Regions from separate parts of the Allobosea sp. OAE506 genome, predicted to be linked through region 1. Evidence: riboswitches for the same ligand, from Rfam matches in the RefSeq annotation. Region 1 holds a riboswitch; each other region holds the start of a gene.
What was found. Region 1 has a riboswitch for thiamine pyrophosphate ahead of thiC (phosphomethylpyrimidine synthase ThiC). Riboswitches for the same ligand answer to the same signal wherever they lie in the genome.

Region 1 (7,916 bases):
TACTCCGCCGGCAGATAGAGGCTGGCGCCGCGGTCGCGGAACTCCTGCGCCTTGCCGGCCATGCCCGCCGCCCGGTCGAGCGCTGCGCGCTGCGCGTCGTCCATCGCCAGCACCTCTGCCCTGAGATCCTGCGTGATCTTCATCGAGCAGAATTTCGGCCCGCACATCGAGCAGAAATGCGCGACCTTGTGGGCGTCTTTCGGCAGGGTCTCGTCGTGATAGGCGCGCGCCGTATCGGGATCGAGCCCCAGATTGAACTGGTCCTCCCAGCGGAAGTCGAAACGGGCGCGGGAGAGTGCATCGTCGCGGAGGCGCGCCGCCGGATGGCCCTTGGCGAGGTCGGCGGCGTGCGCGGCGATCTTGTAGGTGATGACGCCGGTCTTGACGTCATCTCGGTCGGGCAGGCCGAGATGCTCCTTGGGCGTGACGTAGCAGAGCATGGCGCAGCCATACCAGCCGATCATCGCCGCCCCGATGCCGGAGGTGATGTGGTCATAGCCCGGCGCAATGTCGGTCGTCAGCGGCCCCAGCGTGTAGAAGGGGGCCTCGCCGCATTCGCGCAGCTGTTTGTCCATATTCTCCCTGATCTTGTGCATCGGCACATGGCCGGGGCCCTCGATCATCACCTGGCAGCCTTTTTTCCACGCGATGGTGGTGAGCTCCCCCAAGGTCTCCAGCTCGGCGAACTGGGCGCGGTCATTGGCGTCGGCGATCGAGCCCGGCCGCAGCCCGTCGCCGAGCGAGAAGGAGACGTCATAGGCGCGCATGATCTCGCAGATCTCGTCGAAGCGCTCGTAGAGGAAGCTCTCCTTGTGATGCGCCAGGCACCAGCGCGCCATGATCGAGCCGCCGCGCGAGACGATGCCCGTGACGCGGTTGGCTGTCAGCGGCACGTAAGCCAGGCGCACGCCGGCATGGATGGTGAAGTAATCGACGCCCTGCTCGGCCTGCTCGATCAGCGTGTCCTTGAAGACCTCCCAGTCCAGCTTGACCGGGTCGCCGCCGACCTTCTCCAGCGCCTGGTAGATCGGCACCGTACCGATCGGGACCGGCGAGTTTCTAAGTATCCAGGAGCGGATGGCGTGGATGTTGCGGCCGGTGGAGAGGTCCATCACCGTGTCGGCGCCCCAGCGGATCGCCCAGACCAGCTTCTCGACTTCTTCGGCCGCGCCCGAGGTCACCGCCGAATTGCCGATATTGGCGTTGATCTTGACCAGGAAGTTGCGGCCGATCGCCATCGGCTCCAACTCGGGGTGGTTGATGTTGGCGGGGATGATGGCGCGGCCGCGCGCGATCTCGCTGCGGACGAACTCGGGTGTGACGAACTCCGGCACACTCGCGCCAAAACTCTCGCCATCGGCGTGGCGCTCGCGGGCGCCCTCCAGCATCGCGGCGCGGCCGAGATTCTCGCGATGCGCGACATAGATCATCTCGGGGGTGACGATGCCCGCCTTCGCGAACTCGTATTGCGTCGCCATCCGGCCGGGCTGCGCCCTCAGGACTGGGCGCTGCGCTGGGCAGGACGGCACGCTCTGCGAAGGCGCGGCATGGCCATTGTCGGCGGGTGTCCCGGCGCGCCCCGCAATCGTCTCGAAGCCGCGCCCGTCGAGCCAGGCGCGCCTCACCTGCGGCAGGCCGGCATTGAGGTCGATCGCCACATTGGTCTCGGTATAGGGGCCGGAGGGGTCATAGAGGCGCACCGGCGGTTCGGCATCGGTGCTCAGCGACACTTCGCGGAAGGGCACGCGGATCGCAGCATCCTGCGGGGCCGGCACATAGATCTTGCGCGAGCCCGTGATCGGCCCGGTGGTGACGCCGGTCGGCGCGCCGAAGGTTCTGGTCTGTTGGGAAGGCATTTTTGGATCTCCGCCTTTGAGGTCAGGAGATCCGGCGTCGAAAGCGGTTCAAGCGCTGTGATGCGGTCGCAATGCGGGCTTGCGCCGCGTTCCAGTCCCTCCGCCGGTATGACCCGGATCAGGTTCGATGGGTTCGGCTGGGAAAGCCGTCTCAGCCCTTGCGGGCACCCCTCGGAACGGGATCGAGGTTAGGCGGATGGGCGGTGATGCGCAACCGCCTCAGGCGGTGATGTCGACGGACTGGCCCTGTCCTGCGGGAAGAACAGCCTGCATCTGCTCGGCGCTCTGCTGGAGCAGGGCGACGACGCTCTGATCAGCCTGAGCCTGCTGGCTCAGCATGATGGTCTGAAGCGCCTGCTGCATCGCGGTCGCCTGCGTCGCGGCAAAGGTCGCCGCGATGGCCATGGAGTCGCTCATGGGGGGATCCTCCCTTGCTTCGGTGATAGGCGCGCGGAGTTGAGCCTTCGTGAACGCGACGGCGCGAATGCGCGGCTGTCCCAAAACAGGAAGGCCGCCTCTCGGCGGCCTTCCGTATCAAGCGTGGGGGCTCTGGGGCTCAGTTGCCCTGCCCCGCCAGCAGCGGCGTGATCCGCCGCAGCGTGACGCGACGGTTCTCGCGCGACGCATCCTGCGTGTTCACCTTGAGGTACTGCTCGCCATAGCCCTGCGTCGTCAGGTTCTCCGGTGGCACGCCGAAATCCTTGGTCAGGATCTCGGCGACCGACTGCGCCCGGCGATCCGACAACGAGAGATTGTCGATGTCCGCGCCGACGGCGTCAGTGTGCCCCTCGACGAGGAAGACCTCGTTGGGGGCGCGCTGCAGCGCGCGGCGGATCGAGTCGGCGATGACCGAGAGCCGCTGCGCCTGGCCCGCCGCCACATCCCAGGAGCCGGTCTCGAAGGTGATGCTGTCGATGTCGACGCTGCGCATCTGGGCCCGCAGATCCGGCGAGTAGCGGACCTCGTCGAGCGTGTAGCGACGCGGGATCGGCCCGAGCGGCGGCGCGACGATGGTCTCGTAGATCAGGTTCTCATCGGCCCGCTCGGCATCGACGATGTAACGCTCGCGCGGGATGCGCAGCGCCGGGCGTTCCAGGACCACGATCTCGTCCGAGAAGCGGTCGCGCGGACGGTCGCGGCGGGTGTTGTCGATGATGACGACCTCCCTGCCCTCGCGGTCGAGCCGCGTGCGCCGGATCAGGCGGCCCTCCTCGTCGGTGATGGTGACGATCCGCGTGCCGTCGGGCCGCTCGAAGATCGTGCGGTTCTCGTCGCCGCGCCGTTCGGTCCGGGTCTCCAGCCCGAGTTCGCGGAAGCGCTGCGTCTCGTCGCGGCGGATGATCGTGCGGTCGTCGTCGCGGATGATGGTCCGGCCGGGCTCGCGGATGATGGTGACGTCGCCTTCGCGACGCTCCTCGCGGCGACCGCGCACATCCTCCAGCCGGTCGGCGCCCTGCGTCGCCATGATGCCGCCGACGACGCCGGCGCCCAGCCCGATTGCGGCCGCGCCGCCGAGCCCGATGCCGCCGCGGCGACCCTGCCGCGGATCGGCCGGCTGCCCCGGCACGCCTGGCGTAGCCGGCGGGGTGGCCTGCGTCTGCCCGTCACGCAAAGGCGGCGTGGCCGGCGGCGGAGCGGTCGGGGCCGCCTGGGGAGCAGGAGCCGGTGCCGCTGCAGGCGGCGCAACCGCCGGCGGGGTGGCCTGGGGCGCGGCGGCCGGAGGCTGTCCCGGAGCGACCGGTGCCGTCCGGGTCTGCGGTGCGGCCGGCGGCGGAGCCGTGGGCGCGATGCCGGGCGCGGGCGCCGCCGGGGCGGGTGCGGTGCGGTTCTGGGGTGCGGGCTGTGACGCCGGCGGGGTGCCGGGCGTTGCAGCCGGGGCCCGGCGCTCGGCGGGAGCCGCAGCCGGCGGCGCGGGGCGCTCAGCCGGAGTCAGGCGCTCCGCGGGAGACGGGCGCTCGGGGGCAGCGGCGGGCGGACGCGGCGGCGTCGGCCGCACGGCCGGCTCGCCATCCACCGGCGGCACGGGAACCGGGCGGGCTGCGGGCTGGCCCGGCTGCGGCGCGGTGATCGAGGGAGCCGGGCGCGGCATCGGCGGGTCACGGCGCGGCTCGGGCGCGGCACGCGGCGGCGCGGCCTCTGCCGGAGCCGGGGCACGGGGCGCGGCCGGCGGGGCGGCGGTGGGGGCCTGCGGGGCGCTCGGCCGCTGGATGGCCGGGGGCGCGCCGGGCGCGCGCGGCCCGGCAGGGCCTTCCGCCCCGGGAGCGGCGGGGCCGCCCGGCGCCCGCGGCACGCCCGGCGCACGCTCGCGGCGCGGCTGGGCCGGCTGGTCGTCGGCCAGCGGTGGCGCCTGGGCGAGTTCGGGGAAGCGGTCGGGAGCTGCGGCGGCGACCATTCCCCCCGCCTGCGACAGGGCGATGGCGGGGAGGATGGTGCCGACCAGAAGCCAGTTTTTGGTGCGCGTCATGAAATCCGTTTCCGTTTTCGTCTGCGAGCGAGAACGCGCCGGATGCGCTGAACCCGTCCTGAACCAAAAACGGCGGAAATCTGGCCCGGTTCCTTAGGAATCGGGGCGGCGCCTCCTCAGATGCCGGCCTGCTCCTTCACGAAAGCCGCGATCTCGGCATGGCTGGCGAACCAGACATCCGGCATCTCCTTGATGTGGGAGATCAGCTTCTCGAGGATCCAGATGCGCGAGCGATAGGTGATGACATGCGGGTGCATGGTCAGAAGGAAGAGCCCGCCCTCCTCATAGGCGCGATCGAATTCGCGGCGGAAGATGTCGAACACGGCCTCGGGCGCCGTATAGGGCCGCAGCGCCTGGAAGCGGTTCATGTTGAAATAGACCGCGTCGTCGCGGATCCACTCGACCGGCAGTTCGACCATGCCGGTCGGCTCGCCCTTCTCGACGATCTCGTAGGGGTCGTCATCGGCGAAGAGCGAGGAATCGTAGAGCAGGCCGAGCTCGCGCTCGATCGAGAGCGTCACCTCCGAGAAGTCCCAGGAGGGGGTGCGCATGCCGACCGGGCGGACGCCGGTGATCTTTTCCAGCGTGTCGGCGGAGCGCAGGTGCAGCTCGCGCTCGGCGTCCGGCGGCACGGCGGTGTTGACCTCGTGGATCCAGCCATGGAGGCCGATCTCGTGGCCCTCGGCGATGACCCGGCGCTGCTCGTCGGGATAGAGCAAGGCGGTCACGGCCGGGACGAAGAAGGTCGCCTGAATGTCCTCCTTCTTCATCAGATCGAGGATGCGGGGCATGCCGACGCGGTTGCCGTACTGGCCCCATGACAGCCGCCCGACCGACTTGCCGCCGTCGCGCAGTTCGTTGGTCTCATGGTCGACGTCGAAGGACAGCGCGACCGCGCAGCGTGCGCCGTTCTTCCAGGTTGCCGGCTTCAGGTTGCGCCCGGCGCGCACGCGATCGACCTTGGCGCGCCAGGTTTCTTCGGACCACTGCCAGGGGAGGAGTTCGGGTTCGGACATGGTGGTCTCCTTTGTCGAGGCACGTCATGCTCGGGCTCGACCCGAGCATCTCTGGCCGGAGATTCTCGGGTCTGCGCTTCGCTTCGCCCGAGAATGACGGAAGAGGTTTACGCCACCGGCAGCACGGGAACCGCCGCCAGCAGGCGCTTCGTGTAATCGTCGCGCGGGTTGTCGTAGACCTCGCCGGCCGGGCCGCTCTCGACGATCTTGCCGCGATGCATGATCGCGACGCGGTCGCAAAGATGGCGGACGACCGAGAGGTCGTGGGAGATGAAGAGCAGCGTCAGGCCGAGTTCCTGCCGCAGCCGCAGCAGCAGATTGATGATCTGCGCCTGGATCGAGACGTCGAGCGAGGCCACCGGCTCGTCGCAGACCACGACATCGGGCTGCATGGCGAGCGCGCGGGCGATGGCGACGCGCTGGCGCTGGCCGCCGGAGAACTGATGCGGGTACCGCGCGGCAAAGGCAGGGTCGAGCCCGACGGCGGCGAGCCATTGCGCCACATAGGTGCCAGCCTCGGCCCGGGAGATCAGGCCATGGGCAAGCGGACCCTCGGCAATGCTGTCGCCGATGCGCATGCGCGGGTTCAGCGAGGCGAAGGGGTCCTGGAAGATCGTCTGGATGCGCGTGGTGATCTTGTGCGGGCGATCGCCCGCGCTCATCACCGGCTCGCCATCGAGCAGGATGTGGCCGCTGTCGGGCGCATAGATGCCCGCGACCATGCGGCCGAGCGTCGACTTGCCGCTGCCGGATTCGCCGACGAGTCCCAGCGCCTCGCCGCGCGCGATCGAGAGCGTGACATGGTCCACCGCCTGCACCGCCGGCAGCGGACGGGCGAAGCCGGCCTTCTGGGCGAGCAGCCGCAGCACGCCGGATTTGCGCTGGAAGCGCTTCGCGACCGCCTCGGCGACGACATAGGGCAGGTCGGCGGCGCGGCGACCGGTCTCGGCCTGGCGCGGCAGCCGTGGCGGGGGCGCGGCATCGGTGCCCGCCCCGCGCGCCAGCAGCGTGCCGGGCTTGGCGCGCGAGGGCAGCGAGTCGAGCAGGCCCTGCGTGTAGGGGTGCTGGGGCCGGGTCAGAACCTGGAGCACGGGGCCCGCCTCGACGATCTTGCCGTAGCGCATGACGCAGACATGGTCGGCAATCGAAGCGACGGTGGCGAGGTCGTGGCTGATCCAGATCAGGGCGGTGCCGAGTTCCGCGACCAGCTCCTTCATCTCGGCCAGGATTTCAGCCTGGATCGACACGTCGAGCGCGGTCGTCGGCTCGTCGCAGATGATCAGCCGCGGGCGATGCAGCAGCGCGATCGCGATGGCGACGCGCTGGCGCATGCCGCCGGAGAACTGGTGCGGGTAGAAATCGATCTTGGCTTCGGGATCGGGAATGCGGACCTGGGCAAGCGCGGCGATGCCGCGCCGGCGGCGTTCGGCGCCTGAGACGGATTCATGCGCCTCCAGCGCCAGCCCGATCTGGTCACCGATGGTCAGCATCGGGTTCAGCGTCATCATCGGGTCCTGGAAGACCATCGAGATCGCCTTGCCGCGGATGGCGCGCAGCTCGTCCGGCGGCAGGCCGACGAGCTCGCGCCCCTCCAGCCTCACCGAGCCGCGCTCGATGCGCCCCTGCGGATCGAGCAGGCCAATGATCGAGAAGCCGGTGATGCTCTTGCCCGAGCCGGATTCGCCGACGAGGCCCATGACCTCGCCGCGCTTCAGGCTGAAGGTGACGCCGTCGACCGCCTTCACCACCCCGGCGCGGGCGTGGAAATAGGTGGCGAGGTCGGTGACCTCGAGCAGGGGAGGCTGCAGGGCGCCGCTCATCGCTTCAGCCTCGGATTGACCTGGTCGCGGATGCGGTCGCCGACGAGGTTGATGGCGACGATCAGCACGATCAGGGCGATGCCGGGATAGATCGAGATCCAGTAACGGCCCGAGAGCATGTACTGGAAGCCGTTGGAGATCAGCATGCCCAGCGAGGGCTCGGTCACGGGCAGCCCGACGCCGAGGAAGGAGAGCGTCGCCTCGAGTGCGATGGCGCTCGCCACCTGCACGGTTGCGACCACGATCAGCGGCGGCAGGCAGTTCGGGAAGATGTGCTTGAGCACCACGCGCCAGGCCGGCAGCGGCGTCGAGAGCACCGCCTCGACATAGTCCTTGCCGCGCTCGGCCGAGGCCGCGCCATGGGCCGTGCGGGCGAAATAGGCATATTGCGCGGCGGCCAGGGCCGCGATCAGCTGCATCTTGCCCTGGCCAAGCAGGGCCGAGAGGACGAGCGCCAGCAGGATCGCCGGGAAGGCGAGCTGGAGATCGACCACGCGCATGATGAAGGCTTCCCAGCGGCCGCCGAGATAAGCGGCGCCGACGCCCAGCGTCACGCCGACCACGAAGGCGAGCGAACCGGCGATCAGCCCCATCTGCAGCGAGATGCGCAAGCCATAGAGGATCGCCGAGAACAGGTCGCGCCCCTGCGCATCGGTGCCGAGGATATGGGTGTAGCCGGCCGAGCCGATGAAACCGGGAGGCCGGCGCGCATCCATCAGCACGAGATTGGCGAGATCATAGGGGTTCTGCGGGGCGACCA
Region 2 (7,916 bases), 970 kb from region 1:
TTCCGCAGCGGGCCAGCCGCCGACGGCCTGCCGCGTGAGATCGACCTCTTGGCCATCTCGGCCCATCTCGCGGAGAGCAGCGGCGCACCGCTGGAGGGCCATGGCGACAACCGCTGCGACGTCTTCACCTTCCCCAACGGCGCGCAGGTGGCGGAGGTCGAGATCGATCCGGAGACCGGCGCCGTCTCGATCGAACGCTATGTCGCGGTCGACGATTACGGAATGCTGATCAACCCGCTGCTGGCGGAGGCGCAGGTGCATGGCGGGCTGGCGCAGGGCATCGGCCAGGCGCTGATGGAGGAGGCGCTCTACGATGAAGCCTCCGGCCAGCTCCTGAGCGCGACCTTCATGGACTACGCCGTGCCGCGCGCCGCCGACCTGCCCGCCTTCGACCTGGAGATGGTCGAGGTGCCGACGCGCGCCAACCCGCTCGGCGTCAAGGGCGCCGGCCAGGCCGGCTGCATCGGCGCGCCGCAGACGGTGATCAACGCCATCCTCGACGCGCTGCGCCCGCTCGGCGTGACGCATCTCGACATGCCCGCCACGCCGGCGAGGGTCTGGCGCGCCATCCGGGATGCCCGGGCGGCGAAGCCTTAGGCCATCACCAGCCCGCCATCGACATGGAGCGTCTGGCCGGTGACGAAGCCGCTCGCCTCCGAGGCGAGGAACAGCACCGGCCCGGTCACGTCCTCGGGCGTCGCGATCCGCCCCAGCGGCGTCTGCGCGATCAGCAAGTCCTTCACCGCCTCGGGCGTCCGCGCGCTCGCATCGGTCGGCCAGACCAGCCCCGGCGCGACGCAGTTGACCCGAATGCCGAGCGGACCTAGTTCGGTCGCGAGATTGCGGCTGAAGCCCATCAGCGCCGCCTTGGCGGTGGTGTAGTCGTGATAGGCGAGGCTCGGCCGCGCCACGAGGTCGGTCGCCATGTTGACGATGGCGCCGCGCCCGCGCCGGCGCATCAGCGGCAGGGCCGCCTGGCAGACATTGTAGGTCGCCCTCAGCGCGCCATCGACCTGCGTCTGATAGGCCGACCAGGGCGTCTCCCAGAAGCGCGCGCGATGGTCGGGGTCGAAGACGTAGGGCGCAAACGCGTTGTTGACGACGGCATCGAGCCGGCCCGCCTCCTCCGCGATCCGCGCCAGCATCCCCGCGACCGCCTCCGGATCGGTGACGTCGGCGGCGATCGCCACCGCCTGCCCGCCCGCCGCCCGGCAGGCCTCGACCACGGCCTCGGCGGCAGCATCGCTGCTGCGATAGTTGACGAAGACGAGCCCGCCCTCGGCGGCGAAGGCCCTGGCGATGGCCGCGCCAATGCCCCGGCTTGCCCCGGTGACCAGGATCACCTTGTCGCGGAATGTCATGGCGTGCGCCTCACGGAATCAGATCCGTCTTCACCACCGCGCCCATGTCGATCGGCTTTCCGATCAGCCCGAGCCGGTGGAAGGTGTCGGCGCCCTTCTGCAGCAGCTCCGGATCGAAATGGCCGAGGCCCTTCGCCTGCGTCGTCGGCGACACCGTCGAGATGTTGCGCAGCTTGATGATCTCGAGATTGAGCGCCTCGTCGCGGCCGTTGATCGCACGCGTCACCGCGAGCTTCGCTGCCTCCTCGGGGCTCGCGATCATCCAGGCGGCGCTGTCGCGATAGGCGGCGAGGAAGCGCTTCAGCAGCGGCTTCTTCGCCTCATAGGTCGCCTGCATCACCACGAAGATGTCGCTCGGCAGGTTGAGATGGTCCCTCACTTCGATGACGTCGACCTCCGGCAGCCCCTTCATCTTCGCGACCAGAAGCCCGGTGTCGGTCGCGGCCGTGGCGTCGACCTGCCCCTGGATCAGCGGCGCAAAGTTGAGCAGGCCGGTAACCTCGACCGTGACGTCCTTCTCGGTCAGCCCGACCTGGTGCAGCAGCACCTGCAGGTTCTGGCGCGTGCCGCTGGAGAGCGAATAGACGCCGATGCGCTTGCCCTTCAGGTCGGCCGCCGTACGGATACCCTTGGTCATGGGCGCGACCACGTTGAAGACGTTCTGCGGATAGATGTTGTAGATGGCGACCAGTTTCTCGCCCTTGTCGAGCGCGAGATAGAGCGCCGCCGGATCGGTGAAGGCGATGTCGGCCTGGCCGGTCAGCATGTTCTGGATCGCCGAGCCGCCGCCGGTTCCGGGCACATAGCCGAGATCGATCCCCTTCGCGCGGAAGAAGCCCTTGTCCGGCTCGGCCAGCAGATTGGTGATCTCGCTGATCGGCTGGCTCCAGCCCGCGACCGTGACCTTGTCGAGCGGCTGGGCGTGGGGGGCCGACATCGCAAACAGGCTTGCCGCGACGCCGGCCACCACCCGCGCCGTCATCCTGGGCGCCCGCAGGGCGTCCCGGGATCCATCGGAGGGCACCGACATCACCCTCTGATGGATCCCGGCCCTCCGCTTCGCTCCGGCCAGGATGACGAGCCCCTTCCGGAGGACATGCGAGAGGGCGAACCGACCCTTGGCAATCATGACTTACCCTTTCAAATGGTGGCGCAGCAGCAGCCGCTCGATGAGGAGCGCCGCCTGGTAGAAGGCCATGCCGAGCAGCGTGATCACGATGAAGAGCGCGAACATCAGGCTCGAATCCATCACGCTCTGCGCGGCGATGATCGAGGCGCCGAGCCCGGCCCGGCCGCCGATGAACTCGCCGACGACGGCGCCGACCAGCGCCAGCACGACCGCGACCCGGAACCCCGCGAGGATCACCGGAAGCGCACCCGGCAGCTTCAGCCGCAGCAGCGTCTGCAGGCGGCTGGCGCCCAGCATCCGGAACAGCTCGCGCCGTCCGGAATCGACCTGCGACAGGCCGGTCAGCGTGTTTTCCATCAGCGGGAAAAAGCAGATCAGCGCCGTGATCACGATGGTCGGCGTCAGGCCGAAGCCGAACCAGACGATGAAGAGCGGGCCGAGTGCGAGCTTCGGCACGACCTGGCTGGCGACGATGTAAGGATGGAGCAGCCGGCGCAGCACGGGGGCCTCCGCCAGCAGGATTCCTGTCGCCAGCCCGACCGCGCAGCCCAGCGCCAGCCCGAGCGTCATTTCGGTCGCGGTCACCGCGAGATGCGGCAGCAGGCGCCCGCTGGCGATCTCGCTCCACAGCGTGGCGAAGACGGAAGACGGCGCCGGCACGATCAGGGCCGGAACCCGGCCGAGACGGCACCACGCCTCCCAGCCGGCGAGCAGGGCAACGAGCAGAAGCGCCGAGGCCAGCCGTTCCCTCATGGCGCGGCATCCATCGCCTTGCGCAGCTCGCGGCAGAGCGCGTTGAAGGCCTGGCCATAGCGCAGCTCGCGCGAGCGCGGCCGCGGCAGGTCGATGTCGAGGTCGTGGTGCAGCCGCCCGCCGGCCATGATCGCGACCCGGTCGGCGAGATAGACCGCCTCGCCGATGTCATGGGTGACGAAGAGTACCGTGGTCGCCTGCAGCGCACACAGCGCCAGCAGATCGTCCTGGAGCTCCTCGCGCGTCAGCGCGTCGAGCGCCGCAAAGGGCTCGTCCAGCAGCAGCAGGGCCGGCTGCGTGATCAGCGCCCGCGCCACCGCGACCCGGCTCTGCTGCCCGCCCGAGAGCTGGGCGGGATGCCGCGCCGCGAACGCCGACAGGCCCACTCGGTCGAGCAAAGCGCGCGCTGTCTCGCGATCCGCCTCGCCCACGCTGCGCTTCAGCGAGAGCGGCAGCAGGACGTTGTCGAGCACGCTGAGCCAGTCGAGCAGCGTCGGCTGCTGAAAGACGAAGCCGATCCGCGGCCCCGGCCCGTCGAGCGCCACGCCGTCGATCCGCACCAGGCCCCGCCGCGGCGCCAGCAACCCAGCCGCCAGCTTGAGCAGGGTCGTCTTGCCGCTGCCGCTGCGCCCGACCAGGCAATGGAACGCCCCGCGCGGGATCGCCCAGTCGACGCCGTCGACGATGGCCTCGTCGCCATAGCCGAAATCGGCCGCCGCGAGGGCGACGAAGGCGTCCGGGTTCGCTTCAGTCGACATAGTCGGCGAAGCCGTCGGCGGCGCGTTCGGCCGATTGCTCGATCTCGGTCAGCCTGACGAGGTCGAGCAGGTTGAAGCGCCCGTCATTGTGCCAGCCGGCCTCGGGGGCCGCCATCGCCCCGAAGCCGCAGATGCGGGTGACGCCCGCCTCGCCGAGGAGCGTCGCGATGCGGAACAGTTCGCGCGGCGAGGCCGCGACCGCCGCAGTCTGCAGATAGGCGCGGGCGGGCGCGACCAGCGGCGGCACCGCATCGAGGCTATCGACGGCGACGATCTTGAGCGTGCGGTTGAGCGCGCTCGGCGCGAGTGGCTGGGCGGCGTCGCTGAAGACCACGCTCCAGCCATCGCCGGCCTCGCCCAGCACCACGGTCCCGTCCTCGTCGAAGCCGCGCATCTCCTCGCGGCTGCGCCAGTCGGCAACGCCGGCCGCCTCCGCCACCGAGAGCGCGCGGCGCGGATGGCGCGGGCTAAGCGCGCCGAGTTCCTGCGAGACGCGCTCGGCGAATTCGCGCGGCGAGACCGCCGCGCCCCGCGCGACGAACAGCATCTGCGGCGAGTAGCAGCCCTGCTGCTCCCAGCGCGCCACGTCCTGCGCGACGAGCCGCGCCAGCGGCCCGGCCCGGCGCGTGTCGAGCGCCTCGGCACCAATCAGCCCGAAGCCGATCCTGTGCCCATGCGGGAGGAAGCGCGCCGTCACCGGCACCCGTTCGCGGATCGCCGCCAGCGCGTCATTGCCGCCATAGGCGATGACCGTGTCAGCCTCGCACAGCCAGGCACGCTCCGCCTCCTCGTCGCCGCCCTTCCACCAGACCACCGCCAGGCATTGGCCGAGCTTCGGATCGATCTCGGCGAGGATCTGCGCAAACCAGCCGGCCAGCAGCGGCTCGGCACTCGCGACCTTGCCGACCGTGCCGGCCTTGACCAGCAGCCCCGAGATCAGGCTCCAGAGCGACAGCCCCGGCACGTTCCCCGCCCAGATATGGAGCAGGAGCTGCGGGCCCTGGGCGCGCGTGAACCCGCCCTTCATCGCCGGCTGGAAGCCGTCGAGCATGGCCGGGTTGGCGAAATCCTCGGCAAGGAAGCGCTGCAGTTGCGGCGCGCGGAAGCTGCGGAGATAACCGGAGAGGCCGAGGCGAACGCTCTCGCGGTCATAGCCGGTGACGATTGGCAGCACGGCTTCCGCCCGCCGCCGCCAGGGATCGGCCCGGTCGAGCAGCCTGGCGATGGCGGCGTCCAGCGTCGCGACGATCTGCGAGACCGGCAGCGTCCGGAGATAGGTCCGCGCCTGCTCGCGGACATGGCCGGCGAGCGTTGTGGCCTGCGCCGTGGTCAGCTCCGGAACCCGCACCTGCACGTGCTCGCCCCAGGCGCTGAAATCCAGCGTCCGCCAGGCGACCTCGCCGGCCGGCAATCCCGGCAGATGCCCCGCGGTCTCGATCACCGCCTCAGCCCCGCGCCGCCCGCAGGAATTCCTCGACCGCCACCGAACAGCCCTTGGAATCGGCGCCGTCGACGCGGCCGAGCAACCGGAAGCCGCCCTCGACCATCACGCCGGCATCCTCGGTCAGGATCGCGGAGGCACAGTTGAAATGGGCGAGGTCGTGATGGACCAGCACGCCGGTCGCCCCCTCCGGCAGGTCGCGTCCGCTGACCGGATCGACCACGCGGCTGCGGATCCAGTGCGGGCCGGACTTCACCGGCGGGCAGACCGCGTTGCCGTCGTCGTAGAACTGCGTGCTGAGCTCGGTCATGCCGTACATGTTGATGCAGGCGGTGCGCGGCACGCCGAGCGCCGCCGACAGCGCGTCATAGAAAGCGTCCGGCGTCATCTCGCGCGACTGGCCCTTGAAGCCGCCCGTGTCGAGGATGCGGCTACCGGCAGGCAGCGCGAAACGCCGCCCCTGCGCCGCCAGCGCATCGAGCAGATGCACGAAGCTGAAGCTCGCGCCGAGCAGCGCATAGGGCTCGCCCGAGGCCTCCGCCCGCTCCAGCGCCGCGATCAGCCTGGCGAGATCGAGCCCGCTTGCGCCGATGAACCCTTCGCTGTCGGGCGTTCCGCAGTCCCGCTTCGCCAGGGCGAGGTAATGCGCCAGCGAGGAGTTCGGCATCACCACCTCGTCGGGGAAGAGGATACCCATAGCGATCCGCTCGCGACCCTGCATGAAGCGACGGCGGAAATTCACCAGCATGGAGCGGCTCCAGACCGCCATCGTCGGGTGGTGGCTCTTGCCCCGCACACCGCCCTGCGTCGTGCCGCTGGTCATGAAGATGCGCTCGGCCGCTTCCGGCGGGGTGCAGCTCAGCGTCAGGGTCTTGAAGGCGCTGATCGGCACGGCCGGGATGTCGCGCCAGCTGCGGACGGTGAGCGTCGTGCGCCCGCGCTGGATCGCGAAGCGCCGATAGGGCGCGTTATGGGCGAACTGATAAGCGAAGACGGCCAGCGCCATGCGCTCGAACGCCGCTTCCGACGCGTCGTCCTGCTCGATGAAGGCCAGCAGGGCCTCGATGATCTCGCTCTGCGTCACGTCCGCTCGCGCCTTTCCGCAAGGCCCGTCACCCGGCGACATGCCGGGCCCTGGAGCCTGACGATCCGAAATGACGGCGTGAGCCTGGAAAAGGGGCGCAGGAATGCCGCCCGATGTCCCGCATCCCTACGCCGGCATGACCCGGATCAGGTTCGGAGGGTCACCGCGCTGTCGGACAAAAGCCCGACCGGCGGAATCTCAGCCTCCTAGCGAGGCACCCCTTGGAACAGCGGCCACCATGATGGCGCGCCCGCCCGGCTGTCAAGGAAGCGGCACGGGCACATCAGCCGGTCCGGAGGCCGAAACAATCGCCCATCGGCGGGCGTTACCTCGGCATAACGACATGAGGAGACGGATGATGGACACGGCACGCGAAACCCCCGCGCTCGAGATCCCCGACGAGGGCGAGCGCCTGGCCGAAGCCGGCAGCGCTGCGGCCACCCACCAGGTCAGCCTGCGCACCAACGTCCATGACGAAGGCAGCGGCGCCAACGAGACGATCGATGGCCTCGACGAAACCGACGAGGCGGTCCGCCATGCGGCGGAAGACATCCCGACCGGCCAGCGCCCGGAAGGGCCGGCCGACTCTATCCCTGTCTTCGACCGCGCCGGGCTGCCCCCGAAGGTCTGACGGAGCTGGGCCGGGAGCGAATTAGGCTCCCGGCTTACCCCGTCATTCGGCTGCGGGGGTGACCAGGGGCTGATGTTCCGGCCGCCACGCCAAGAGCGCAGCGCGCCCCGCCTCGGTCAGCGCATAGACGCCACGGCCCGTTTTCTCGAACCAGCCATAGACGTTCCGGTGCAGGATCTTCTGCGCGTCCGGGCAGCTCGGCTTGAGATCGCGCGGCCGTTGCCGCCCCTCCATCATCGCCGCCGCGCAGGCCAGCGCCTGCTGGCGATAAGCCGTCATCACCGGTCGGCGCGTGCCCCCACCGATGACGGGATCTCCCTCACGGCGCCGGTGTTCTTCGACCAGGCGGGAGCGCCGCTTCGGATCCTTGCGCGGTGTTGGCGCAACAGGGGATACGAGCACGTCGACATGGCCGGATGCAGCAACCCCAAGCAGCCCGAGACCGAGACGGCGACAGAGATTGCGGTAGCGCGGATCGCTCTCGCGCCCCTTGCCCCGGGCCGACAGCCGCGCTGCCAGCCAGACCTCGTCACCGATGCTCAGGCGATCGACGCCCTGCAGGATCAGTTCGAGGTTGAAGGTCAGCTTCAGCTCGCCGATCACCACGACGGTCGGGTCACCCGCCCGCACCCCGACCAGATCGCAAGGCCCGACCTCGCCCTTGACGGTGTAGCCCAGCCCCTCGAGGAAACTCTTGACCGGCAGGTAGAGCGACGTTTCCACGAAGGCTCCTCAAACAACCGTCATGCAGCCCAGCCG
Region 3 (7,916 bases), 3.6 Mb from region 1:
GCCGTCGTGAGCAGGCCCTCCGGCAGGGTGCCGGCCAGTGCGGCCTCGATCACGAGGCGGCTTCCCGCTCCCGCGACGGAATCGAGGCGCGCGCGCCCTTGGGCCGTCTCGATCCAGGGCTGCGGGAAGAGCCGTCCCCGCGCCGGATCGGCTTCGTCGGCGAGAAAACCGGTCGTCAGCGGCGGCACGATCTCCTGGCGGGTGAGTGTGCGTGGCTTGCCACCGCCCTCGGCGAGGATACGGGCGTCACGCGCGCGCGCCGCCACCGGATCGCGCTCGCAGATGACCTGGCCGATCGCCTTGATGCGCGTTGTCAGCTCGCGGACATGCGCGCTGCGTTCCGCCTCATAGCTGTCGAGCAGCGCATCGCCCGACGACCCGTCGAGGACGCGCTTGAGCTTCCAGACGAGATTGGCGACGTCGCGCACGCCCTGGCACATGCCCTGACCGATGAAGGGCGGCTGCTGATGCGCGGCGTCGCCCGCGATGAAGACGCGGCCCAAGCGCCAGCTCTCGGCGACAAGCGCATGAAAGCGGTAGCTCGCGGCCCGCCACAGGGTCGCGTCTTCCGGCGTCAGCCAGCGCGCCAGAAGCTCCCAGACGCGCTCCGGCGTCTGCGCCACGCGCGGATCCTCGCCCGGCAGCAGCATGATTTCCCAGCGCCGATGGTTGCCGGGCCCGATGATGAAGCTCGTCGGCCGCTGCGGATCGCAGAACTGCGCCGAATTCTGCGGCAGCTTCGCCAGGGCTGCGTCGTGCACGAGCATGTCGACGACCAGCCAGGGCTCGTCGAAGACCAGATCGGTGAGACGGATTCCGAGCCGCTCCCGGACGCCGCTGGAGGCGCCGTCGCAAGCGATGACGTAGCCGGCGGTCACAATGCGGCGGGTGCCGTCATCGGCGCGCAGCGTCAGCGTCACCTTCTCGAATGCCGCGTCGAGATCGATGACCTCGGTGCCCAGGCAAACCTCCACACCGGGGAGGGCCTGTGCATGAGCCCGCAACGCCGCCTCGACGGGCGGCTGCGTGAAGACCATCGTCGGCACATAGCCCTGCGGATAGGGCTCCGGCACGGTGTCGATCCGACGGATCAGCTGTCCGTCGGCGCCGAAATGTTCCGACGCATGGAACGGCGCAACATGCGGCAGGACGGCGTCCGCGACACCGAGATTGTCGAGGATGCGCATGATCTCGTGGTCGATCGCGATGGCGCGCGGCTTGTCATAGACCTCGCGCTGCCGGTCGATGACAAGGCTTCGGATCGAATGATGCCCAAGCAGGCTGGTGGCGACGGCCCCGCTCGGGCCGAATCCGACCACGACGACTTGGAAATGCTCGGGATCGGGATGGCTTGTCTTGCTCACCTGATCGAAAGTCCTTTGCTGGGCGTTCATGGGAATCCCGCCGGCGAGGCCATCGGGCGATATATGATCGCCGTCTGGGCCGCCTTCACATGGTCGGGCTTGGGGGGCGCGATGCCCCACTGGTCGGTTCGGCCGGGCGGCCAAATCCACTCGTCGGGTCCGCGCACGCGGTAAGCGTCGTCGACCTGCAGCACCTCCGCCGTGAACTCGACGACGAAGCCGACCGGATCGACGAAATAGGCGAAGACATTGTCGCCGGGTCCATGGCGCCCGACGCCCCAGCCGATCGGATAGCCGGCATCGACGAGCCGGCCCGACGCCCGCATCACCGATTCCCAGTCCGGCACGAGGAAGGCGATGTGGTTGAGGCCGCTGGCCTTCGCATCGGCCAGCACCACGGCGTGATGGTCGCTGTTGCAGCGCAGGAAGGCCATCAGCTTCGAGCGGTCGGTTAGCGCGAAGCCAAGCCCTTGCTCGAAGAAGCGCGCCTGGGCGTCGACATCGTGGCTGTTGAGGTTGACATGGGCGAGCCGTGACGCCCGGTCGGGGCTCTCGCCGGGATCGTCATGGAGCGCGTCGCCTTGGACGAAGCGATAGACGCCGCCCTGCGGCTCGGCCAGTGCGAGCAGTAGGCCGCCGCCGGGCTCGAGCGTGGGCGCGGGGCCGGCCAGCACCCGGGCGCCGTGGCGGACGGCACGCTCAGCTAGGACTGCGAGATCGGTCTCCGGATCGGCCCGGAAGGTCACCGACAGGATCTCCGGCGCTGCGCTGGGCTTCAGCACCAGGACATGGTGATCCGCGCCGGTCGCCCGCAGACAGACGGTCTCGCCCTGCCGTGCCGCGACCTCCAGCCCCCAGACCTGCGTATAGAAGCGCTCGGAGAGGGCGATGTCGGGTGTGCCGATCTCGACGGAGCGCAGGGCGGTGACGGGAAAACGGCTCATGGCGAGACCTCGCTTGAGCGCCCGAGGAAGGTCGCCGCATTGTCGCGCAGCAGTCGCGCGCGCAGCGCCTCGTCGGCGAAGGCGGCCTCGATCCGCGCGGCCGGGCGGCGCTCATGGAAATTGAAGGGATAGTCCGTGCCGATCATGACCTGCGTCTCGCCGAAGAGCCGGACCAGGTGCTGCAGCGTCGGCTCGTCATAGACGAGCGCATCGTAGAACAGTCGCCGGGCCTGCTCGGTCGGCGAGGCCTGGATGCTCTCCTGCAGGGCTGGGAAGACGCGCCTTCCTTCCTCCAAACGCGGCAGCAGCAGCCCGAGCGTACCGCCGCCATGGCTGAAGGCGATCCGCAGGCGCGGATGCCGCAGCATCAGATTTGAGCAGATCACGGAAGCCGCAGCGAGCCCGACATCGCCCGGATAGGCCAGCACCTGCTGGAGCTGGGCCGGCCCGACCAGCCGCTCCTGCCCGCAGGGACGCACCGCATGGACGAACACGGCTGCGCCGAGCTCTTCGGCCGCCTCGAAGAAGGGGTCGAAATCGGGAGCGCCGATCGGCCGTCCGTTGACGTTGCTGCCGACTTGCACGCCGACGAAGGCGGGATCGCGCATCAGCCGCTCCAACTCTGCCAGCGCGCGGTCCATGTCCTGCAGTGGCAGGGCGCCCAGTCCGACCAGCCGCCCACCGGACTCGCCCACCATCGCCGCGATCTGGTCGTTGATATAGCGCAGCAGTTCGTCCGCATCGGCCGCGTCCATCCAGTAGGACATCAGCTCCGGCATCGCCGAGATCGCCTGCAGCGACAGGTTCATCTCGTCCATGTCGGCCAGGCGCTTGGGGACGTCCCAGCAGCGGTCGGAGACGGTACGATAGGTGCGCCCGTCGATGACGACATGGCGATGGCAGGGCTGGGCATCGGCCATGGCGGGCCAGCCCTTCGGCGTCGGCCCCTTGAGATAGGCCGGAAAGCGCGCGGGGACGACGTGGGCGTGGATGTCCACGCCGCAGCGACAGCCCCCGAGCTTCCAGCTCCGCTCCGTTACCGCGCTCGCCACGATCCCTCCCCAGTATTCGATTTTTTGTAGCTGGCGCCGACAATATTCGATAATCATGCGTCGTAAAGCAAAATTTATAAATTATGCGCAAGGGAGGCAGCGTGTACAGATCGCAGATCGGCATCATGTCGGGCGGCGGCGCCCGTCGGCCCGCCTCGCAGGAGATCGATCCCCTTCGCATGACAGCGCCGACGCCATCGACCCGAACGCTCGACCTCTATGACAAGCTGCGCGAGGACCTCCTCAGCGGGCGGCTCAAGCCCGGCCAGAAGCTGCAGATGCGCTTCCTGATGGAGGCCTATCAGGCCGGGCAGACGCCGCTGCGCGAGGCCCTGAACCGGCTGACCTCCGAGGGGCTGGTCCAGTCGCGCGAGCAGCGCGGCTTCGTCGTCTCGCCCGTCAGCAAGTCGCAGCTGCAGGAGCTGACGATGACCCGCTGCTGGCTCGAGGCGCTGGCGTTACGCAAATCCATGGAGGCCGCGACGCCCGAATGGGAGGAGGCGCTGGTCGTGGCACATCATCGCCTCGCCCGGACGCCGCGCTCGCTCAATACGGAGCAGTTCGAAGACAATCCCGACTGGGAGCGCCTGCACCGGATCTTCCACCGCACTCTGATCAGCCAGTGCGGTTCGGCCTCGCTCATAGGCTTCTGCGATCATCTCGCCGACCAGCTCTATCGCTATCGCCGCGTCTCGATCCGGCGCGTCTTCTCAACGCGCAAGATCGGCGACGAGCACCAGGCTATTCTTGCAGCCGTGCTGGACCGGGCGGTCGACCGCGCGGTGCAGTTGCTCGAGAAACACTACCGGGACACCGCGGACGTGCTTCTCGACGATCCAGCGTTTTGAAGCGAAGCACCCTCCGGTCCTCGCGTCGCAGATGGACCGGAAGACCGCCTCGACAGACAGGCTCGGTCGAATCGATGCAGACGAGAAACGCCCCCGTGCTGTGATGGGCGACTGTGACAGAATCGTCCTCGGGAGAGACGAGCCGCGTCCGCAATATCAAGGGCTTAGGAGTGGCGGAGACGGAGGGATTCGAACCCTCGATACCCTTGTGGGGTATGCTCATTTAGCAAACGAGTGCCTTCAGCCTCTCGGCCACGTCTCCGTTGGATGCTCTATGCCCGATGGCCGGGCGCTTTGACAAGCCGTCGCAGCGCGCTTTCGCGCAGCTTTTGCGGCGGGGAGGCGGTGGCAGGCCGGGGCGCCGGGCCGCGGCAACCGGATCGTGACCGGAAAGCCGACGAAGCGACTGGACAGCCCCGCCGGCACTGGCTATACCGCGCCCACCAACAGGGACGCGGCTTTCGCATCCCCGGCGCCCAGATAGCTCAGTTGGTAGAGCATGCGACTGAAAATCGCAGTGTCGCTGGTTCGATTCCAGCTCTGGGCACCATTCTCTTCCTGATTATCGATGGTCTCCGCACACCGGTCCCGGGTCCGCATCGCCGTGACGGGCCTCGCCTGATCCGGCGCCCGGCGACCCGCCCCTCTTCACTTGCATGTCGGGCGCGCCGCTTCCGGCGTTGAAGCGCGTCTCCGGCTGTGGTCGTCTCCTGACCAACAAGCCGCCGCGGCCCGCACGGTCGCGAGCGGAGGCCTGGGAGGACAGCCATGCGCATCGCCAGAATCGAACCCTTCATCCTGCATATCCCCGTCACCGGCGGGTCGATCGCCGATTCGACGCATCGGATCAGCCATTGGGGCGTGGTCGGCACCAAGATCGTCACGGAGGAGGGGCTGGAGGGCTATGGCTTCACCGGCACCCATGCCGATCTGCCCTCCGACCGGCTGATCACCGCCTGCATCCGCGATTGCTATGCCCCGCTGCTGGTTGGCGAGGACGCGTCGGAAACGAACCGGCTCTGGCTCAAGCTCGCCCGCCATCCGGCGCTGCAATGGGTCGGCCGCGCCGGCATCACCCAGCTCGCGCTCGCCGCGGTGGATGTCGCGCTCTGGGATCTCAAGGCGAAAAAGGCCGGCGTGCCGCTCTGGCACCTGCTCGGTGGCGCCAGCAAGCCGCAGCTCGAAGCCTATAACACCGATATCGGCTGGCTCTCGATCCCGAAGGACCAACTGATCGAGGGGTGCCGCCAGGCGGTCGAACGCGACGGCTTCCACCGCATCAAGGTCAAGGTCGGCCATGCCGATCCCGGCATCGACATCGGCCGGCTCGAGGCGGTGCGCCACGCCGTCGGGCCCCATGTCGCGCTCGCCATCGACGGCAACGGCAAATGGGACCTGCCGACCTGCAAGCGCTTCTGCGCCCGCGCCGAACCGCTCGACATCTTCTGGTTTGAGGAGCCGCTCTGGTATGACGATGTCGGCTCGCATGCGGCGCTCGCCCGCTCGACATCGATCCCCGTGGCGCTCGGCGAGCAGCTCTATTCGCTCGACGCCTTCCGCGCCTTCATCGCGGCGGACGCGATCCATTACGTCCAGCCCGATGTGACGCGGCTCGGCGGCATCACCGAATACATCCAGGTCGCCGATCTCGCTTTGGCGAGCCGTCTGCCGGTTGCGCCCCACGCCGGCGAGATGAGCCAGGTCCATGTCCATCTCGCCTATTGGCACCAGGCGACGCCGGTCCTCGAATACATCCCCTGGATCAAGGACGCCTTCGAGGAGCCCGCGAACGTCGTCGATGGCTGCTTCCTCAAACCCCAGCGGCCGGGCGCCGGCACGACGCCCACGAGCGACGCCTTCGCCCGCTTCGCCAAGCCGCTGGGCTGACCCGGACGGCACCGAACGCGAAGGCAGGCAATCAAAACGCACCGGTCATCCCGGGCGACCGCAGGGAGATCCGGGACCCATTCCGGAACCCCACCGAGCGAGGCTCAGGCATGGATTCCGGGTCTGCGCTTCGCTCCGCCCGGGATGACCTCGTTCAGGAGCACATGGCCGTCCTGCCTTGCTCATGCCGCCATGGCAAACTAGATTGACGGTGATCCGTTGGGGTGCCGCAAGGCTGAGAGGCGCAAGACGCCAACCCATCGAACCTGATCCGGATAATGCCGGCGAAGGGAACGGTCGTCGCAGCGTCGCTTCACCCGTCCTGCCACGTCCGCAGCCTTCACGGCCGCGAGGGTAGGGCATGCCAAACGCATCCATCCAGTCCCGGTCCAACCCACCGTTGCGGGTCGGCATCGTCGGCGCCGGCGTTGTCGGGCTTGCCTGCGCGGTCGAACTGCTTGGCCGTGGCGCCGAGGTCGAGATTTTCGAGCGGGGCGAAACGGCCGGGGCCAAGGCCTGCTCCTGGTGGGCCGGCGGCATGCTGGCGCCCTGGTGCGAGGGCGAGAGCGCCGAGGAGCCGGTCGTGCGGCTCGGCCAGGAGGCCGCCGCCTGGTGGGAGCGCCATGTCGAGGGCGTCGTCCGCAAGGGCACGCTCGTGGTCGCCCCCAGCCGCGACCGTGCCGAACTGCGCCGCTTCGCCAGCCGCACCTCCCATCTGGTCGAGATCGATGCCGAGGCTATCGCCGCGCTCGAGCCCGATCTCGCCGGGCGCTTCGGCAAGGCGCTGTTCTTCGAAAGCGAGGGCCATCTCGATCCGCGCCTCGCGCTGGCGGGGCTGGCGGCGAAGGTGATCGCGCTGGGCGGGCGCATCCATTACGGCCGCGAAGTCGCGCCCGAGGACGTCGCTGCTGACGCCGTGCTGGACTGTCGCGGGCTCGCCGCCCGCGAGGCGCTGCCCGATCTGCGCGGCGTCAAGGGCGAGATGCTGCTGCTGCGCACCCGCGAAGTCACCCTGTCGCGCCCGGTTCGGCTGCTGCATCCGCGCATCCCGCTCTATGTCGTGCCGCGGGCCGACGGCATCTTCATGGTCGGCGCGACGATGATCGAGGGCGGCGACCGCAGCGCCGTCACCGCGCGTTCGATGCTGGAACTGCTCGGCGGCGCCTATGCGCTGCATCCGGCCTTCGGCGAGGCGCAGATCGTCGAGATCGGCGTCGATGCGCGCCCGGCCTTTCCCGACAACCTGCCGCGCTTGACGCGTCGCGGCCGGGTCATCCATGTCAACGGCTTCTATCGGCACGGTTTTCTCCTGAGCCCCGCCATGGCGCGGCTGGCGGCGGAGGCCCTGCTCGATCCCGCCAGCATCCCGGAGAGGCTTCATGACGTTGCTGCTTAACGGCGAGCCGCGCGAGGTCGAAGCCACCACGCTCGAGCAGGCGCTGGCCGAACTCGGCTATGCCGGCAAGGTCGTGGCCACCGCGGTGAACGGCGACTTCGTCCCGGCCCGCAAGCGCGAGACCGTCACGCTGACGGAGGGCGACCGCATCGAGGTCGTCGCCCCGATGCAGGGCGGCTGAGAGGATCACCGACATGGCGAACTTCTATGGTTTCGAGCCGAAGAGCCGGCTCTTCCTCGGCACCGCGCAATATCCGTCCCCCGCCATCCTGGCGGATGCGGTGAAGGCGTCGGGCGTCGAGATCGTCACCGTCTCGCTGCGGCGCGAGGCGGGAGAGGGCGGGGCAGGGCAGGCGTTCTGGTCGCTGATCCGCGATCTCGGCGTGCGCGTGCTGCCCAACACGGCTGGCTGCCACGGCGTCAAG

Region 2: it holds a riboswitch for thiamine pyrophosphate, as region 1 does, so the genes downstream of both, ABIE41_RS07490 (LuxE/PaaK family acyltransferase) here and thiC (phosphomethylpyrimidine synthase ThiC) in region 1, are expected to answer to the same signal.
Region 3: it holds a riboswitch for thiamine pyrophosphate, as region 1 does, so the genes downstream of both, thiO (glycine oxidase ThiO) here and thiC (phosphomethylpyrimidine synthase ThiC) in region 1, are expected to answer to the same signal.

The regions. Positions count from the first base shown of each region.
Region 1 is NZ_JBEPOB010000001.1:566,536-574,451, forward strand. It holds gene thiC (phosphomethylpyrimidine synthase ThiC) at 1-1,856, opposite strand, end outside; TPP riboswitch at 1,934-2,038, opposite strand; gene ABIE41_RS02775 (hypothetical protein) at 2,076-2,273, opposite strand; gene ABIE41_RS02780 (OmpA family protein) at 2,413-4,320, opposite strand; gene ABIE41_RS02785 (polysaccharide deacetylase family protein) at 4,437-5,336, opposite strand; gene ABIE41_RS02790 (dipeptide ABC transporter ATP-binding protein) at 5,444-7,156, opposite strand; gene ABIE41_RS02795 (ABC transporter permease) at 7,153-7,916, opposite strand, start outside.
Region 2 is NZ_JBEPOB010000001.1:1,534,157-1,542,072, reverse strand. It holds gene ABIE41_RS07520 (xanthine dehydrogenase family protein molybdopterin-binding subunit) at 1-597, shown strand, start outside; gene ABIE41_RS07515 (SDR family oxidoreductase) at 594-1,361, opposite strand; gene ABIE41_RS07510 (ABC transporter substrate-binding protein) at 1,372-2,343, opposite strand; gene ABIE41_RS07505 (ABC transporter permease) at 2,494-3,243, opposite strand; gene ABIE41_RS07500 (ABC transporter ATP-binding protein) at 3,240-4,001, opposite strand; gene ABIE41_RS07495 (acyl-CoA reductase) at 3,991-5,442, opposite strand; gene ABIE41_RS07490 (LuxE/PaaK family acyltransferase) at 5,447-6,526, opposite strand; TPP riboswitch at 6,633-6,758, opposite strand; gene ABIE41_RS07485 (hypothetical protein) at 6,882-7,157, shown strand; gene ABIE41_RS07480 (DUF2161 domain-containing phosphodiesterase) at 7,200-7,880, opposite strand.
Region 3 is NZ_JBEPOB010000001.1:4,151,192-4,159,107, reverse strand. It holds gene mhpA (bifunctional 3-(3-hydroxy-phenyl)propionate/3-hydroxycinnamic acid hydroxylase MhpA) at 1-1,364, opposite strand, end outside; gene ABIE41_RS20225 (VOC family protein) at 1,391-2,308, opposite strand; gene ABIE41_RS20220 (amidohydrolase family protein) at 2,305-3,360, opposite strand; gene ABIE41_RS20215 (GntR family transcriptional regulator) at 3,540-4,208, shown strand; tRNA gene ABIE41_RS20210 (tRNA-Ser) at 4,380-4,470, opposite strand; tRNA gene ABIE41_RS20205 (tRNA-Phe) at 4,683-4,758, shown strand; gene ABIE41_RS20200 (mandelate racemase/muconate lactonizing enzyme family protein) at 4,977-6,095, shown strand; TPP riboswitch at 6,306-6,405, shown strand; gene thiO (glycine oxidase ThiO) at 6,496-7,491, shown strand; gene thiS (sulfur carrier protein ThiS) at 7,475-7,672, shown strand; gene ABIE41_RS20185 (thiazole synthase) at 7,686-7,916, shown strand, end outside.